DNA from 4 places in the Allobranchiibius sp. GilTou38 genome. Region 3 is predicted to be linked to each of the others. Evidence: predicted binding sites of a transcription regulator. Region 3 holds the regulator's gene; each other region holds the start of a gene.
The links. Region 3 encodes LexA, which represses DNA repair genes until DNA is damaged. Its sites were predicted from a motif close to TCGAACANNTGTTCGA; they were not measured.

Region 1: a site for LexA is predicted at 2,022-2,037, ahead of JOB34_RS04150 (HNH endonuclease signature motif containing protein). Genes of this name have one in related genera too.
Region 2: a site for LexA is predicted at 1,683-1,698, ahead of JOB34_RS06555 (HNH endonuclease signature motif containing protein). Genes of this name have one in related genera too.
Region 4: a site for LexA is predicted at 2,255-2,270, ahead of JOB34_RS06215 (HNH endonuclease signature motif containing protein). Genes of this name have one in related genera too.

The regions. Positions count from the first base shown of each region.
Region 1 covers NZ_JAGEKN010000005.1:152,609-156,605, reverse strand. Annotated here, with positions in the region: gene JOB34_RS04155 (DUF3027 domain-containing protein) at 1-504, shown strand, start outside; gene JOB34_RS04150 (HNH endonuclease signature motif containing protein) at 596-1,915, opposite strand; gene JOB34_RS04145 (hypothetical protein) at 2,565-3,320, shown strand; gene zwf (glucose-6-phosphate dehydrogenase) at 3,382-3,997, opposite strand, start outside.
Region 2 covers NZ_JAGEKN010000006.1:296,660-300,656, forward strand. Annotated here, with positions in the region: gene JOB34_RS06545 (hypothetical protein) at 1-508, opposite strand, end outside; gene JOB34_RS06550 (dienelactone hydrolase family protein) at 743-1,483, opposite strand; gene JOB34_RS06555 (HNH endonuclease signature motif containing protein) at 1,750-3,201, shown strand; gene mshC (cysteine--1-D-myo-inosityl 2-amino-2-deoxy-alpha-D-glucopyranoside ligase) at 3,321-3,997, opposite strand, start outside.
Region 3 covers NZ_JAGEKN010000001.1:17,667-21,663, forward strand. Annotated here, with positions in the region: gene JOB34_RS00055 (LysR family transcriptional regulator) at 1-67, opposite strand, end outside; gene JOB34_RS00060 (NAD-dependent protein deacetylase) at 195-1,094, shown strand; gene lexA (transcriptional repressor LexA) at 1,119-1,847, opposite strand; gene JOB34_RS00070 (hypothetical protein) at 2,154-2,591, shown strand; gene nrdR (transcriptional regulator NrdR) at 2,933-3,442, shown strand; gene JOB34_RS00080 (vitamin B12-dependent ribonucleotide reductase) at 3,567-3,997, shown strand, end outside.
Region 4 covers NZ_JAGEKN010000006.1:228,920-232,916, forward strand. Annotated here, with positions in the region: gene JOB34_RS06200 (hypothetical protein) at 1-145, shown strand, start outside; gene JOB34_RS06205 (FAD-binding protein) at 149-1,423, opposite strand; gene JOB34_RS06210 (DUF3054 domain-containing protein) at 1,399-1,809, opposite strand; gene JOB34_RS06215 (HNH endonuclease signature motif containing protein) at 2,317-3,759, shown strand; gene JOB34_RS06220 (slipin family protein) at 3,856-3,997, opposite strand, start outside.

The sequences.
Region 1 (3,997 bases), on a different contig from region 3:
GCCACCGGCGATGAGGACGTCGACGAGACGGGCTTCTTCGAACTGGGCCTCGGACGGCCGCGCGTGCTGTCCGCGGAGGGTCGCGACGAGGCTGCGCAGCGCTGGTACGACGGCGCGCACGGGCCCACGTCCGAGATCGCCGTGAAGGCACCGGCACAGTGCACGACGTGCGGTTTCTTCCTGCCCATGGCCGGTGCACTGCGCCAGGTCTTCGGGGTCTGCACCAACGCCTGGTCGCCGAGCGACGGCGCCGTGGTCTCCCTGGACCACGGGTGCGGCGCGCACAGCGAGGTCGAGCTGGATCTGCCGTCCTCCGAGCCCGAACAGGGCCATGTGCTGGACGAGTTCGCGCTGGAGGTCTCCGAGGCCGCGCCTGCTGCGCCCGAGCAGGAGCCGCCCGCCGCGGTGGAGGTCGAGCCGGCCGCGCCAGAGTCCGAACTCCCCGAGCCGACCGACGCGACCTCCGAGTCCGACGCACCGGACGACGGGCCGCAGGAGGCCTGAGTTCGCCACACCCGATCGCGCTGCACGCTGACGGTGTTCGCGTTCGTTGACGGTGTTTGAACGCCGTCAATGGTGGTGAACGCCGTCAGCGTTATGCGGCGGGCCGCTGTCCGGGCCAGGTGGGCAGAAGGCCTGGCGTGAGATCCCAGGTGACACCGGATGCGGCGACGGTGGCGGTGAGCAGGTCGCGGTGCACGATGGTGTGGTGGCGGGCGCAGAGCAGTGCTGCGTTGCCGAGGTTCGTTTCGCCGCCGGCCCACCAGGGCCGTACATGATGTGCGTCGCACCAGTCCGGTGGCCGGTCACAGCCGGCGAAGGTGCAGTGCTTATCGCGGTGGATGATCGCGGTCCGCAGGCCGCCGGTGAACAGGCGTTTCGCGCGGCCAATGTCCAACGGTTCGGACTCGGTGCCGAGGACTGCGGGGATGAGGTCGGCGTCGCACGCGAGTCGTCGCAGGGTGCCGGCGTCGAGGTGCTCGCCGTCGGTGGTGCGTCCGATGCCGGGAAGGTAGGTCGGTGCGGATCTGCCGTCGTTTGAACTGTGTTCGCTGGGGTGACCGAGCCGGCCGGCGTCTCGGAGCCCCTCGTGCAGAGTGTTGTAGTCGAGGGTGACAAGGATCTTGGTGGTTCCGCCGAACTCTCCGACCGGCCGCGGGGCGGTGCCGTCCAACACCCCGGCTGCGGTGTCGACCAGTTGCACCAGGGCGTCCGCGCGGCGCTTGGCCGGGGTGCGGGTGTCACGCTCTGGTGCACCTTCTCCGGTCTCTGGCGTGGGTGCGGACAAGGCGCGCAGGGCGTGCTTCACGACCGCGGCGTGTGCGCCGGACAGTTCGGCGACGAACCGGGTCAGCCCACTGGGCAGGTCGGCCCAGAAGACTGATTCGCACTCCTGCTGGCGCTCCTCATCGCGTACGAGTTGCTGCGGGGCGTATTGCCCCAGGATCCGGGTGGTCAACTCCCGCAACGTGCGTGCCCCGTAGTCCGACAAGGACAGGTACCGGCCCAGCAGGTCATCCCGGTCGGCGGTCGGCAGTTGCGGCAGGATCAGCGGGACCTGGCGTAACGCGGCAGCGGCCACCGGCACGCTGGCCGACCCATCGGCCAGCGAGTCGACCACGACCTGATTGCGCGGATCCGCACAGTCCACGCCCACCACCCCGACCCGGCGCACCACGGTCGGGTCCACACCGGTCGCCTGCCGAGCCACCCAGGCGGGTGCCCCGGTCGCCGTGGAGTTCGCCACCGTGCCACGGCTCAGGGCATCCGCCGTGGCCAGCGCCGCAACATTCTCCGCACGAGCCGTGATCCGCAGCATGCTCCCGACCACCTCACCCAGCGCCGCTTCGTCCAACTGCCACAGAGCGTCCGGCCACTCCTCCAGCCCGGCAGCGAACTCGCCCAGCAGAGCCATCAACCGGTCACCTGTACCCGGCGCAGCAGGCCCATGGATGTCGGTCGTCGACTGCGCCATGGCCCCTCCTGCGCTGATGACGGCGCCCCTTGCCGTCTATCCTGAATCATACGCTTGTTCGATGCATTGCACAAGAGATCGAACCACGAAAACTACTGCCGATGTTCACGATTCGAGCTTGAGTTATCCACATCCCCCCGCGTCGCGGTGACACTTTTCGGGGTTGTCCACACCCAGCGCGGACATCTCTCGCGGATGGTGGATCGCTGATCGACCGCGATCGATGACGGAGTTCCGCGAAGGGGTTCTAGGGCGGGTCCTAGGTCTGAAAATCAGCCGAAGTTAGGTCTGAGATGGATGGTCCTACGTACCGCTCAACCCGACTATCGGCGTACCGGCAGTCGTCGGCGTCGTCAGCTGCTGAGGGCCCGTGCTCACACCCTCAGCAAAGAGGGGACCGCACGCGTGGGGTGGCCGGGGGTGTTCTCCCGGCCACCAGGCATATGACCTCCGGGCACCCGCCGTACGCCGCGAACGTCCGGCGAGAAGCAGATGAACAACCGTGTCAACGCGGGCACCGAGCCGTGTGCGACTCCTATGATCCGATCGTGAGCGGTCGCTCACGCCGTCTCCCGATAAGGATCACCTCATGCTGAAGACGCTCGCGGCGGTCGCAGGTGCGACCGCGCTCGCCGGTACCGGCATCACCCTGGCGGCCGCACCCGCCCATGCTGCCGCCCACCCTGCGGGCTCGATCTTCCTGCACGGCACCAGCCGCCAGGCGCACTTCTGGTCGCGCAGCGACTGCGAGTCGCACGCCAAGTGGGAGGTCGGCCAGGTTACCAAGGCTTCCGCGACCGCGACCCTCCTGCCGGGCACCCAGGACTCGGATTTCCAGGGCCCGGAGCTGCGCTTCAACTGCTATCCCGTACGCGGCGCGCAGTGGACCTATCTCACGGCGTACACGTCGAAGACGGGCAACCCGGTCGCCTCCACCGACATCTACGTCGACACCTCCAACCGGCTGTCCGACCTGCTCAACGGCGTGAAGACGGTCGATTCCGAGAACGTCTGGTCCTACGAGCATTCCGTCAGCAAGCGCGCGTCGTCCACCGACGTGGCGACCTGCGACAAGTACCTGAACTACTTCGTCAACCTGGTCAAGGTGAACCCGCACGCCCGCACCGTGGCCGCGGACACCGCGTGCGAGGTAGACAACGGCATCATCAGCTACTACGTCGACTACGCCGCGACGACCGCCACCGCCGGACTGCTGAGCGACCAGCCGCTCCCGACCAGCGAGGCGCCGCAACCGCAGCCGATGCTCGACGCGTTGGGCTACGACTACCCCTTGGCGCAGGACGCCCACCAGGCGCACACCCACGCGTGGCGCGTCCGCCACTGACCGGCGGATGAGAACGGCCGGTCGGGGTGATCCCCGACCGGCCGCTCCTCGTGTGCGCAGCTCAATCGCGAGCAGGCGCACGCCATTTGCGCTCGAAGGGAAGCCGCCAGGCTCGCGGGGCGATGAGCTGGTGGATCTGATTCGGACCCCATGAGCCGAGCGCGTAGGGCCGCACCGGCGGCGGGTTGTCGAGCAGGGGTTCGGAGATCTCCCACAGCCGCTCGATGCCCTCGGCCGAGGTGAACAGCGTGTGGTCACCTCGGATCGCGTCGTAGATGAGCCGCTCGTAGGCCTCCAGCACCGACCCGGCCCAGCTGGTGTCCTGGTAGGCGAACTGCATCGAGAGCTTGTCGAGGCGGAAGCCGGGTCCGGGTCGCTTGCCGTAGAACGACAGCGAGAGCTTGGCCTTGTCCGCGAGGTCAAAGGTCAGGTGGTCCGGGCCGTTCTGTCCGACCCCGGAACCGGACGGGAACATCGACTTCGGCGGTTCCTTGAACGCGACCGAGATGATCCGCTGGCCCTCGGACAGCTTCTTGCCGGTGCGCAGATAGAACGGGACGCCGGCCCACCGCCAGTTGTCGATGTAGGCCTTCAGGGCGATGAACGTCTCGGTCTCCGACTCCGGAGCGACGCCCTTCTCGTCGCGGTAGCCCTGGTACTGGCCACGTACGACGTCG
Region 2 (3,997 bases), on a different contig from region 3:
CGCCGGCCGTCTCGTACGCGGGGAGACCCAGCGACGCGAGACCGCTCAGAGTGGACGCCTTCGCCGCGGCGGCCTTGCGGGAGTCGAAATAGGCGCGAGCCGTCGCGTCGTTCGTGGACTGCTTGACCCGCAGGACCAGGTTGCCGTCGGCCAGGGGGTACGTGCAGGTGAAGAGGTTGTCCGCCCACTTGCCGGTGCCCTTGGGGGTCGCACTCAGCTTGAGTGAATCCCTGATGTTGGTCGGCACATCGCCACCGCACACCATCAGTGCCTTCTTCGGCGGCGTCGCCCCCATGGTCTGCCCCGGCGCCATCGACATCCCTGCCATCGAATCTGCCGAACTGGACGACGACGAACTCGTCGATGGCGTGGACGGGGTCGTCGATTTCGAGGTCGACGAAGCGGAGGTCGTGGTGGGCGACGTACCGCTCGTGGAGGAGCTTCCGCACCCGGTGAGCACGAGGGGTGCGGCGGCCAGGACGACGATCGCCGTGCTGCGGAGCTTCATGATCATCCTTCGACGGGCGAGACGCGATGACGTGCACGTGGGCGGACCGCCGCGCTGCCGCCGTGGGCCGGGCAGCAGTCGCGGTGGTCGCCCGTGGTTCGTAGAGGCCAGCCTGCCGGATTGGCGCCCGCGAACGTACGCACGGCATCCTGCGGCTCTCCCACGGACGCCATCCGCCGCGAGCAGCCGGTGTCGAGGACACCTCGGCGTGTCGCGCCGACGGCTCGGAGCGCCTCAGCGCAGGGTGCGGTCCAGCACGGCGCGCAGTTCGCTGAACGACCGCTCCGTGGCCTCGTGGTCGTAGGCCGCCGTGTCGGACATCGAGTAGCCGTGCGGCGCGCCGGTGTAGACCTCGTTGCTCGCGGTGAGGTGTGCCTCGTCCAGCGCCTCGCCGAGAGTGCGCACGTTGTCCGGCGTCATCGAACGGTCGTTGTCCGCGTGCCCGAAGACGAACTCCGCGCGCGCCGTCGACAGGCTGGCGTGCGGGCTGTCCGCGTCCTCGGTCACCAGTCCCCCGCCGTGGAATCCCGCGCACGCGGCGACCAGGTCGGGGTGGTCGCCGGCGGCGCGGACGGCGAGACGTGCGCCCATGCAGTAACCGACGACGCCCACCGGGGTGCTCACGTCGTCCCGGGATGTCAGTGCATCGAGCCACGCGTCGGTGTCCGGGCGCGACTGGTCGGGAATGAGCCCGTGCACGCGAGGCATCGCCTTCTCGAAGAACGCGGTGCGGGCCTCATCGGAGTCGAGCTCCCCGGCGGGTGACGTCTGCGCGGCCGTACCGTCGCGGTAGAAGACGTTCGGCACCAGGGCGACGTATCCCCATGAGGCGATCCGGTCGGCCATCTCGTGCAACCGCGGTCTCAGGCCGATGGCGTCCATGTAGAAGAGCACGCCGGGGTGGGTGCCGCCCCCGTCCGGCGTGGACACCCATGCCTCGGCCGGACCGGACGCTGCCTGCACTTCGATCATCATGTGGTCGGACGTTACATAGGCAGCCTGACCATCTCGATGGCGGGTGTCACCGTGACTCGATTGACCAGATCCGCTGGGCCGCAAGGTGCACGTTCTCGGGTGTGGAAAACTGCTCGGCCACGAGGAGGATGTGGATAAGTCTGACGCGAATACTACTGGCAAATATGACTATTCGGTCGATTTGCCCTTGTGTCGCACTTCGAACGCGCGTACGATAAGACGTACATCGCAGGCCCGCCAGGCAACCGGGGAGGGGGTGGGCGCGGATGAGTGTCGAGGGGATCTCACGGGTGCCTGATGCACCGCTTCCGCCCGCTTCAGGGCTGGTGCCAGCCGGGCCGGGTGCTGCGGCTGCACTGCTGGCTCGGTTGGCCGAGTTGGTGACGGATCTGCAGGGGTGGCCCGGTGCGTTGTACCAACTCGGTGAGGCGGAGCTGGGTGGGTTCGTCGCGACGATGGTCGGGTTGGGCTCACGTGCGGAGTCCTTGGCGGCGGTCGCCACGACCGAGGCGGTCACCCGCGGAGTGGTCGCGAACTCCACTGCGACCGATGCGGGCGGATGGGTCGGTGCGTGTGTCGCCGAATCCAACGCCGCCGGTATGGCGGGTGCGCCCGTGACAGCCGAGCCGGCTGTCTTCCGCCGGATCGGCTCGGTCGCCACGGGGTGCGCCGACCCGCGCAACCGGGTGGTGGCGGACGCGTTGGCCGCGGGGGTGGTCACGGTGCACTGTGCGCGGGTGGCGTTGCGGGAGGTCCCGAAGGTGTTGCCGGTGATCCCCGGTGCGGATCGGGATGAGGTGCTGTGCTGGTACCTGGCGTTGTCGCACACCGGGACCCGCACGTTGCGGGACCTGTCGGCGCGGATCATCGGCCGGTTTGCCCCCGAGGTGTTGGTCGCGCAGGAGGAGCACCAGCAGGCGTGTGAGACGTTGACCTGGGCCGACCTGCCCAACGGACTGACCCGGTTGACCGCAGACCTCTCCACCGGGCACGCGGCGGTCATCAAACACGCCATCCAGGCCCTGGCCGCCCCCGCACCAGCTTCCTGCGCCGACGAGTCGGCGTCACCGGTGGCCGAGCGCGACGCTCGCACCGCAGGCAAGCGGCGTGCGGACGCACTGACCGAGCTCGCCGAGGTGGCGGCCCGACTACTGGACGGGGACCGCTCCCACCACACCGGCACCGTCGGCGGGTCGGCCAAGATCGTGATCACCCTGGACCACCAGACCCTCATCGACCAGTTGCACGCGGCGGGGAAGCTCGAATCTGGCAGCGGTGATGATCCACCCAGTCACCTACCTGGGATCGGGCGGACGATCAACGGTGACCTGCTCGACGCCGGGACCCTACGGCGATTGGCCTGTGACGCCGACCTCATCCCCGCCGTCCTGGGTGGTGAGTCCGAACCATTGGACCTCGGCCGGGCGAAACGCCTCTTCACCGGCGGGTTGCGCACCGCGATCATCCACCGCGATGAAGGCTGCACCTTCCCCGGTTGCGACCGACCGCCGGACTGGTGCGATGCCCACCATGTGAGGCCCTGGTGGGCCGGCGGACAGACCACCCTGAGCAACGCCGCACTGCTGTGCGCCAGGCACCACACCATCGTGCACCGCGACCTGCTCACAGCTCAGGTCACCGCCACCGGCGTCACCTGGGACCTCACCCCCGGACTCATGCCCCAGCGACCCGGCCACCAGGGACAAGGCGCGGCATGACGCTGACGGCGTTCACGTTCGTCGACGGCGTTCAAAGACCGTCAACGAACGCGAACGCCGTCAGGGTGAAAGCAAGCGGGGAGCGCAGAGCACGTAGGCCCGGGCGGGATACGAGCAGGTCAGAGGGCGATGCCGAGCAGCGCGTCGATGGCCCGCGCCACCGCCGGCGAAGCGCCGTCTGCAGTGGCCGCCGTGCACCATTCGTCGATCAGCTGCAGTGCACGCGGCGCGTCCAGGTCGTCGCAGAGCGCGCGACGAATGCCGTCGACGAGCACCTCGGCGCCTTCATCCGCACCGCGGGTCACCGCGGCCCGCCAACGCTCGAGCCGCTGCTCGGCCGCAGCGAGCAGCTCGGGGGTGTACTCCCATTCGGTGCGGTAGTGCTGGTCGAGCAGCACGAGGCGCACCGCCATCGGGTCGTGCCCGGCGCGGGTCAGCTCCGACACCCGCACCAGGTTGCCCTTGGACTTGCTCATCTTCTCGCCGTCGTAGCCGACCATGGCCTGACGGGCGTAGTGCTCGGCGAACGGCTTGTCACCGGTGAGTGCCACGGCCTGCACCGCACTCATCTCGTGGTGCGGGAAGCGCAGGTCGGTCCCGCCGCCCTGCAGCTCGAAACCCATGCCGAGGTGGTCGAGCGCGATGGTGGTGCACTCCACGTGCCAGCCCGGGCGACCCGGGCCGACCGCGCCGCCGTCCCACGACGGCTCGCCCTCACGGGCACCACGCCACAGGAGGGGATCGAGCTGGTCACGCTTGCCGGCACGGTCGGGGTCTCCCCCACGGTCGGCGAAGA
Region 3 (3,997 bases):
CCGCAGCGGTGAAGCTGCCCTCGTCGGCGATGGCCCGGATGACCCGTAGGCCCGCAGCGTCGATCATGCGCCGATCATATAATGGAAGGTTATCCATCGGAACCCATCTTCGTGCTTTCGTTCTGCACCAGCCCTGCGTCGCAGTGGCCACCCGCGCACCCACGGGGCCACGGGGCCGGTGCGACACTGATGACGTGCTCGAGTCCGCGGTCTCCCCGGTGCCCGAGGGAGTGCGCCCGGATCAGTGGGACGGACTGGCGAGCTACCTGGCGGATGGCGGGCTGGTCGCCCTGACCGGAGCCGGCCTGTCCACCGAATCGGGTCTGCCGAGTTACCGTGACGCCCGCGGCGTACGTCGGGTGCAGCCGATGACAGTGTCCGAGCTACGCGCCAGTCATGAAGCGCGGCAGCGGTATTGGGCACGTTCCTACGTCGGGTGGCCACGCTTTGCGGCTGCCCGACCGAATGACGGCCACCGCGCGGTCGCCAGGCTGCTCGCCGCCGGCACCCTGACGAGCGTCATCACCCAGAACGTCGATGGGCTACATCAGGCGGCCGGCGCGAGCGAGGTGCTCGAGCTGCACGGCAACCTGGAGCGGGTGGTCTGCATGGCCTGCTCGAGCACGCATCGCCGCGATGACATGGACGACTGGTTGCGCGACGCCAACCCCGGATTCGACCGCGCGATCGGAGGCGCGGTCCGGCCCGACGGCGACGTCGCGCTGCCCGAGGCGATCGTGCGCGCGTTCGTCACGGCCGACTGTCCGGTGTGCGGTTCGGACCTGCTGAAACCGGACGTCGTGATGTTCGGCGAATCAGTGCCGAAACCGTTGGTGGAGCAGTGCTTCGGCCTCGTCGAGGAGGCGTCGGCGCTGCTGGTCCTGGGGTCGTCGCTCGCGGTGATGTCCGGTTACCGGTTCGTGCGCCGCGCCGCCCGCATCGGCGTGCCCGTGATCGTGATCAACGACGGATGGACCCGCGGGGACGGCGAGACCGACCTGAAGATCGAGGCGCCGCTGGGCAGCACCCTGACGGCGCTGGCGGACCGACTGGGAGCGCCGGCCGTGGGCGCACCGGGCGCCCAGCGCGCCTGAGGAGCGCCGGGCGCCCGGGGTCGCTCAGACCCTGCGCAGCACCGCCGTGACCTTGCCCAGCACCACGGCGTCGTCGCCGTCGATCGGGTCGTACGCCGTGTTGTGCGGCATCAGCCAGACCTTGCCCCCGGTGCGCTTGAAGGTCTTGACGGTCGCCTCGTTGTCGAGCATCGCCGCGACGATGTCGCCGTTGGTCGCGGTCGGTTGCTGACGCACCACGACCCAGTCGCCGTCGCAGATCGCGGCGTCGATCATCGAGTCTCCGACGACCTTCAGCAGGAAGAGGTCGCCCTCGCCGACGATCTGCTTGGGCAGCGGGAAGACGTCCTCGACGACCTCGTCGGCCAGGATCGGACCGCCCGCGGCGATCCGTCCGACGACCGGGACGTACGACGCACTGGGTCGCCGGTCGCCGATGCCGGTCTCGTCCTCGACGCTCAGGTCACCGTCCGGCGCGTTGGTGACGCTGGACCCGCCCCGGTAGCCGCGCTGGTCCTTGTCCTGGTCCGGTGAGATGACCTCGATGGCGCGCGGCCGGTTAGGGTCGCGGCGCAGGTAGCCCTTGCGCTCGAGCATCGACAGCTGGTGAGCGACGGAGCTGGGGCTGGTCAGGCCGACGGCCTCGCCGATCTCCCGCAGGCTCGGCGGGTAACCGCGCCGGTCCACGGAGTTGCGGATGACCTCCAGCACGCGCCGCTGTCGGGTGGTCAAACCGTCGTCGTCGCGCTCGGGCATCTGGTGCACCTTGGCCATGGTCTTCGTCCGTCCCTCTCCGAGTGGATCGTGCTGTCACCGCCCGCCCCAGGTGTCCGTGCGGCTGCGCCCCCGGGGCCGATGAGTCGCCGTATTCGGCGTCGTTCCGCGGATTCACAGCTGATGAGCAGGGGCTGTCGGTGGTCGGTGTTTCAGTTCTGCAGGTGAGCACGAGATTACGAGAGTCGGACACACTTTCCAAACATCTGTTCGGGGCGTGTCTGGATTTTCTCGAACGCGCGTGCTAGACATCAGACAGATGATCGATCGCACACACGTACGATCGACGAGTTATCGGAGGATCTCATGAGTGCCGTCACCGCTGTTCCCAGCTGGGTCACTCCCGCCACCCCTGCCCTGCCGGGTCGTCCCGGCGCATCGCGACGTACGGCGCCCGCGTCCATCCGTCGCGGCCACCTGCGCGCGGTCCCTGATCTGCCCGTGCTCGTGGATGCACCTGCGCCGACGATGCACATCACTCGTCGCGGTCGCCTGCTGATCACGCTGTGCGCTCTCCTCCTATGTCTCGTCGGGGGAGTGGCGGGAGCCCGTGCCGCAGTGGGCGGCGGGTCCGCGCAGCGCTACGACACCGTGGTCGTCCAGTCGGGCCAGACCCTGTCCTCGGTCGCCCACCACGCCTACCCCCAGCTGCCGATCGGCAATGCGGTGCAGCGGGTGCAGGCCGCCAATCGACTGAACACCCTGCAGGTGTTCGCCGGCGAGCAACTGCGCCTGCCTCGCTGAGTCCGGCCGCGCGCCTTCTGGCGCCCCGTAGCAGGGCCGACACCGCCTCCGTCTCGCCCTCGGCGGCCCTCTGACCAGCACGAACGACCCCGCGCAAACCGGGCAGTCTCTAAAGGTTGCATCACCCCCTCCACCGGAATACGATCCCTACATCTAGTAGTTACATCGATGTAAGTCGTCCACATGTAGTCCCCAGGTCGACCCGGGTTATCCCAAGGCACAGCGCGGATATCCCCCGGTTGTCCACGAGTTACCCACAGGTGGGCGGCTCGTTCGGCGGGGCTACGGCGTGGACGGCGAGAGATCGGTGTGAGCCGATCGTCGAGGGTGAGGGAGACCGCATGCACTGCCCGTTCTGCCGGCACGAGGACAGTCGCGTCGTCGACTCCCGCTCGAGCGAGGACGGCACCTGCATCAAACGGCGCCGCCAGTGCCCCAGCTGCGGCAAGCGCTTCTCCACCATGGAGACCACGAGCCTGACCGTCGTGAAGCGGTCCGGCGCCAGCGAGCCGTTCAGCCGCCAGAAGGTGCTCGTCGGGGTGCGCAAGGCGTGCCAGGGCCGCCCGGTCTCCGAGGACGACCTGGCGCTGCTGTCCCAGCAGGTGGAGGAGACCATCCGGATGCAGGGACTGGCCGAGATCGACGCCCACGACGTCGGTCTGGCGATCCTCGGCCCGTTGCGTGCCCTCGACGAGGTCGCCTACCTGCGATTCGCCTCCGTCTACCAGGCCTTCGACGACCTGGGCGACTTCGAGGCGGCGATCGCGCTGCTTCGCGCCGAGCGTCAGGTGCTCGGCCCCTCGTACGCCGCCGACGACCCCGTTGTCAGTGGTGGCGGGGAGGATCACTGATACCCGGTCATCCCATGCGCCGGGTGCTGCAGCAGTAACCCGTGCGCGTACCGCAAGGCCCCACAGCATCACCAGCACCACCCGCATCAGCAGCCCAGCTCACCACGTCACACGGAGGAACAGCATGACCGAGACCACCGGCGCCCGCGCCGACGCCGCCCGCGCAGACCGTGGGGTGCACATCGAGCGCATCTTCACCACGCCCGGCGTCCACCCGTACGACGAGGTGACCTGGGAGCAGCGCGACGTCGTGCAGCAGAACTGGAAGACCGGCGCGACGATCTTCGAGCAGCGCGGTGTCCTCTTCCCGGACTTCTGGTCTCTCAACGCCTCCACCATCGTGACGACCAAGTACTTCCGCGGGGCGCTCGGCACCGCGGTGCGTGAGACCAGCCTCAAGCAGCTGATCGACCGTGTCGTCCTGACCTACGTCAAGGGCGGGCGCGACAGCGGCTACTTCGCGAGCGACGAGGACGCGGAGATCTTCGAGCACGAACTGACCTGGGCGCTGCTGCACCAGGTGTTCAGCTTCAACTCCCCGGTGTGGTTCAACGT
Region 4 (3,997 bases), on a different contig from region 3:
CGCCGCGTGGGGCGACAACAGCTACGGCCAGCTGGGCAGCGCCGGCCCTGCCGACTCGGCGAGCACACCGGTCGTGGTCACCGGCATCAGCGGTGCGACCGCGATCGCAGCCGGCGGCAGTTCGGCCTACGCGATCACACCCTGAGCTTCACGCCGGCACGACGTGACGGCGCAGGAAGTCGTTGAGGAAGCGGCCGGCCGGGTCGAACTCACGGCGTACGGCGTCGAAGTCGTCCAGGCGCGGATACGCCGCGTCGAGCCGCCCCGGGTAGGTGAAGAGCTTGCCCCAGTGCGGGCGCGGGTCGAACGGTGCGAGGGCCTGCTGTACGAGGTCGACGGCGGCCGACGCTGCGGCCGTGTCCGGCCGCCAGGTGAAGTGGAAGACGACGCTGTCGCGGTCGTACGTCGGGGCGAGCCATTGCGCGTCGGCCGCGACCGCGCGGATCTCAGACACGATGGTCACCGGGGCGATGCGCTCGCCGATCTGCAGCAGCGCGTCGGCGGCCGCGGCTCCGTGTGCCGCCGGCACGAAGAACTCGGACTGGATCTCGGCCCCCGAGCTCGGCGTGAAGCCCATCCGGAAGTGCGGCAGCCGATCCGACCAGAGGCCCGGGACGCCGCCCTGCTCGGTCACCTTCTCGTTCGTCTCTCCCGAGCCCCACGAGGGATGACGGGTGTCCTTGATCCATTCGGCGCCGGGCACGGCGGGAGTGCCCGTCACCTCGTCGAGGCGGCTCTTCAGGACGATGTGGTCGGGGCCCGCCCCGATCCACCGCCCGAAGACGCTGACGCTGTAGGCCGATTCCAGGATGGCGCCCAGCCCGGCCGTCAGCTGCGACCAGGGCAGTCCGACGAAGGTGTCCTGCCGCACCTGGTACGCCGGCTCGACCGACAGCCGAAGCCGGGTGACGACCCCGAGCGCGCCCAGCGACACCACGAGCGCGGGGAAGCGCGAGTCCGAGCGGTCGAACCACCGCACCTCGCCGTCAGCACTCAGCAGCTGCACCGCCTGCACGGAGCTCGCCAACCCGGGCCGGCAGACCCCCGAGCCGTGCGTGCCGGTCGCGACACTCCCGGCGATCGTGATGTGGGGCAGGGAGGCGAGGTTCGCGAGGGCCAGTCCGGCCTGCGCGAGGTGGGGCACCAACGCGCCGTACGTCATCCCCCCGCTGACCTCGACGATGCTTCGGTCGTCACTGACGACGGGCGGCTCCACGAGCCCTGACAGATCCAGCTGCCAGCCGTGCTCGCTGTCCGCGATGTGGTTGAAGCTGTGACCGGAGCCGGTGACCTTCGCAGCCGGCGCCTCGCGCAGAACCCGCTGCAGCTCCTCGATGGAGGCGGGTCGGATCCGCCGACCTGAGCGGTAGTCGATCGTCCCGGACCAGTTGGTCGCTCTCAGCTGCGCATCCGTCGTTGCCATCCGGCAACCATGACACGCCAGCCCAGCAGAAACACTCCCAACACGATCGTCGCGACGATCACGAAGCTGACCGCCACCCCGCGGCCCGTCAATGTCCGCAGCACCATCCCGATCACGACGGCCCCCACCCAGATCGGCACGCCTGCTCGCGGCGACGCCGGCGCCCACCGCCGTACACCCACCGCGACCGCCCACCCGGCTGCCGCACCCGCCAGGAACGGCCACGCCACGACCGCGGACTCGAGCACGGGGTGGCTCTCGGAGTGCGACGCCCGCCCGATCGCGGCGAACGCCACGATGAGCACCACGTCGAGGACGACGGCTACCACGGCCCTACGCCGCGTGTCAGCCTGTTCGGCCCTTGGAGGCGTCTGGGTGGTCGTCATTCGTCGAGCCTAAGACGCCGGCCGCCGATGACCTCACCACCCCGGATCCAGGGCCTCGGAGCCGCTATCTGCAACCTTTGAAAACTAGTTGCAGGCACATCGCGTGCAGCGGCACCCCGGCGCCGAAGCACTGCCGTTGCACATCCTTTCCGCATCTCGGTGCGGTCACGCAAGGAGCGTTACGACGACGAGACCGAGCACGGTGACGTGCGAGCGAAACTGCACCGAGGCGTGCCAGCGGGCCCATCGGTAGCGCAGTTGATTAGCCCTGGACGAAATCCCGGCGCACGCCCATCCCATAGCTGTTCGTGTCGGCATCAGAAGCGATTCTGATGTGTGGACAACTGCTGGAATGGCAACACCGACACCGGGGGATGTGGATGGTTGCGGCTCGAATCATTCTTATTAGCAGGGATATTCGTTAGATTTGCTCTTGCGTCGATGATCGAACACACGTATGATTCAGGGTAGATGGCCAGGGGTGCTGTCACCAGCGCAGGAGGGGCCATGGCGCAGTCGACGACCGACACGCAGCGGTCCGCGGCGCCCGGGACCGGGGCTCGGTTGATGGAACTGCTGGGCGAGTTCACGACCACGTTGGACGAATGGCCGGGTGCTCTGTGGCAGTTGGATGAAGCGGCGCTGGGTGAAGTGGTCGGGGGGATGCTGCGGATCACGGCTCGTGCGGAGAATGTTGCGGCGCTGGCGACCGCGGATGCGCTGAGTCGGGGGACCGTGGCGAACTCCACGGCGACGGGTGCTCCAGCGTGGGTCGCCCGTCAGGCAGCCGGTGTCGAACCCGCGGTGGTGCGCCGGGTGGGTTTGGTGGGGGTGGACTGCGCGGATTCGGCCAATCAGGTGGTTGTTGAGGCGTTGGCGACCGGGTCGGCGAGTGTGCCGGTGGCTGCTGCCGCATTACGGCAGGTGCCGTTGATCCTGCCGCAGCTGCCGACCGCGGACCGGGATGACCTGTTGGGACAGTACCTGTCGTTGTCGGACTACGGGGCACGCACGTTGCGGGAGTTGACCACCCGCATCTTGGGGGAGTTCGCGCCGCAGCAGCTCGTGCGGGACGAGGAGCGTCAGCAGGACTGTGAATCCGTCTTCTGGGCCGACCTACCCAGTGGGCTGACCCGCTTCGTCGCCGAACTGTCCGGTGGTCACGCTGCGGTGGTGAAGCGCGCCCTGCGCGCGCTCTCCGCACCCTCGCCTGAGACTCCGACTGCGCCAGAAGGGTCCCCGACGAGCACCAGCGAGGATCCTGCGGTGCTGCTGGAAACCGGGAGCAGTGCACCCGAGCGTGACATGCGGACCCCGGCCAAGCGCCGTGCGGACGCCCTGGTGCGACTGGTCGACACCGCCGCCGGTGTGCTGGACGGCACCAGCCCGCGGCCGGTCGGAGAGTTCGGCGGCACCGCCAAGATCCTCGTCACGATGGACTACGCGACCTTGTACGAGGGCCTCCAGATAGCCGGCCGGCTCGAGCGTCTAGACGAAAAAACCTCGCACGACACAGCGTCGGCGCCGACGTACTTGCCGGGAATCGGGCGCACCACTGATGGCGAGTACCTCGACGCCGGCACTCTGCGACGGATGGCGTGCGACGCGGATCTGATCCCCATCGTCCTCGGCAGCAAGTCCGAACCCCTGGACGTCGGGCGAGCGAAACGCCTCTTCACCGGAGGACTACGCACCGCGATCATCCACCGCGACCAGCACTGCACCTTCCCTGGCTGCGACCGGCCACCGGACTGGTGCGACGCGCATCATGTGAGGCCCTGGTGGGCCGGCGGCGAGACAACCCTGACCAACGGAGCACTGCTCTGCGCCAGACACCACACCATCGTGCACCGCGACCTACTGACCGCCACCGTCACACTCACCGGCGTCGCCTGGGACCTCACCCCGGGACTGATGCCGACTCAACCCGGCCAGCGACCCGCTGCATGACGCTGACGGCGTACGCGTTCGTTGACGGAGTTCGAACGCCGTCAACGAACGCGTACGCCGTCAGCGTGCGGCACGACCGAGGTGCGCCGTGAACCCTCAGGACGGGCTGACGACCGCGTCCATCTCCGGCTGTGCGTCGCCCGCAACCCGGCTCTCCGCGAGGATCGCGTCAGCAGCCTTCTTGGCCTCGGCGACCTTGTCGGAAGCGTCGGCGCTCGGCTTCAAGCCGCCGAGCACA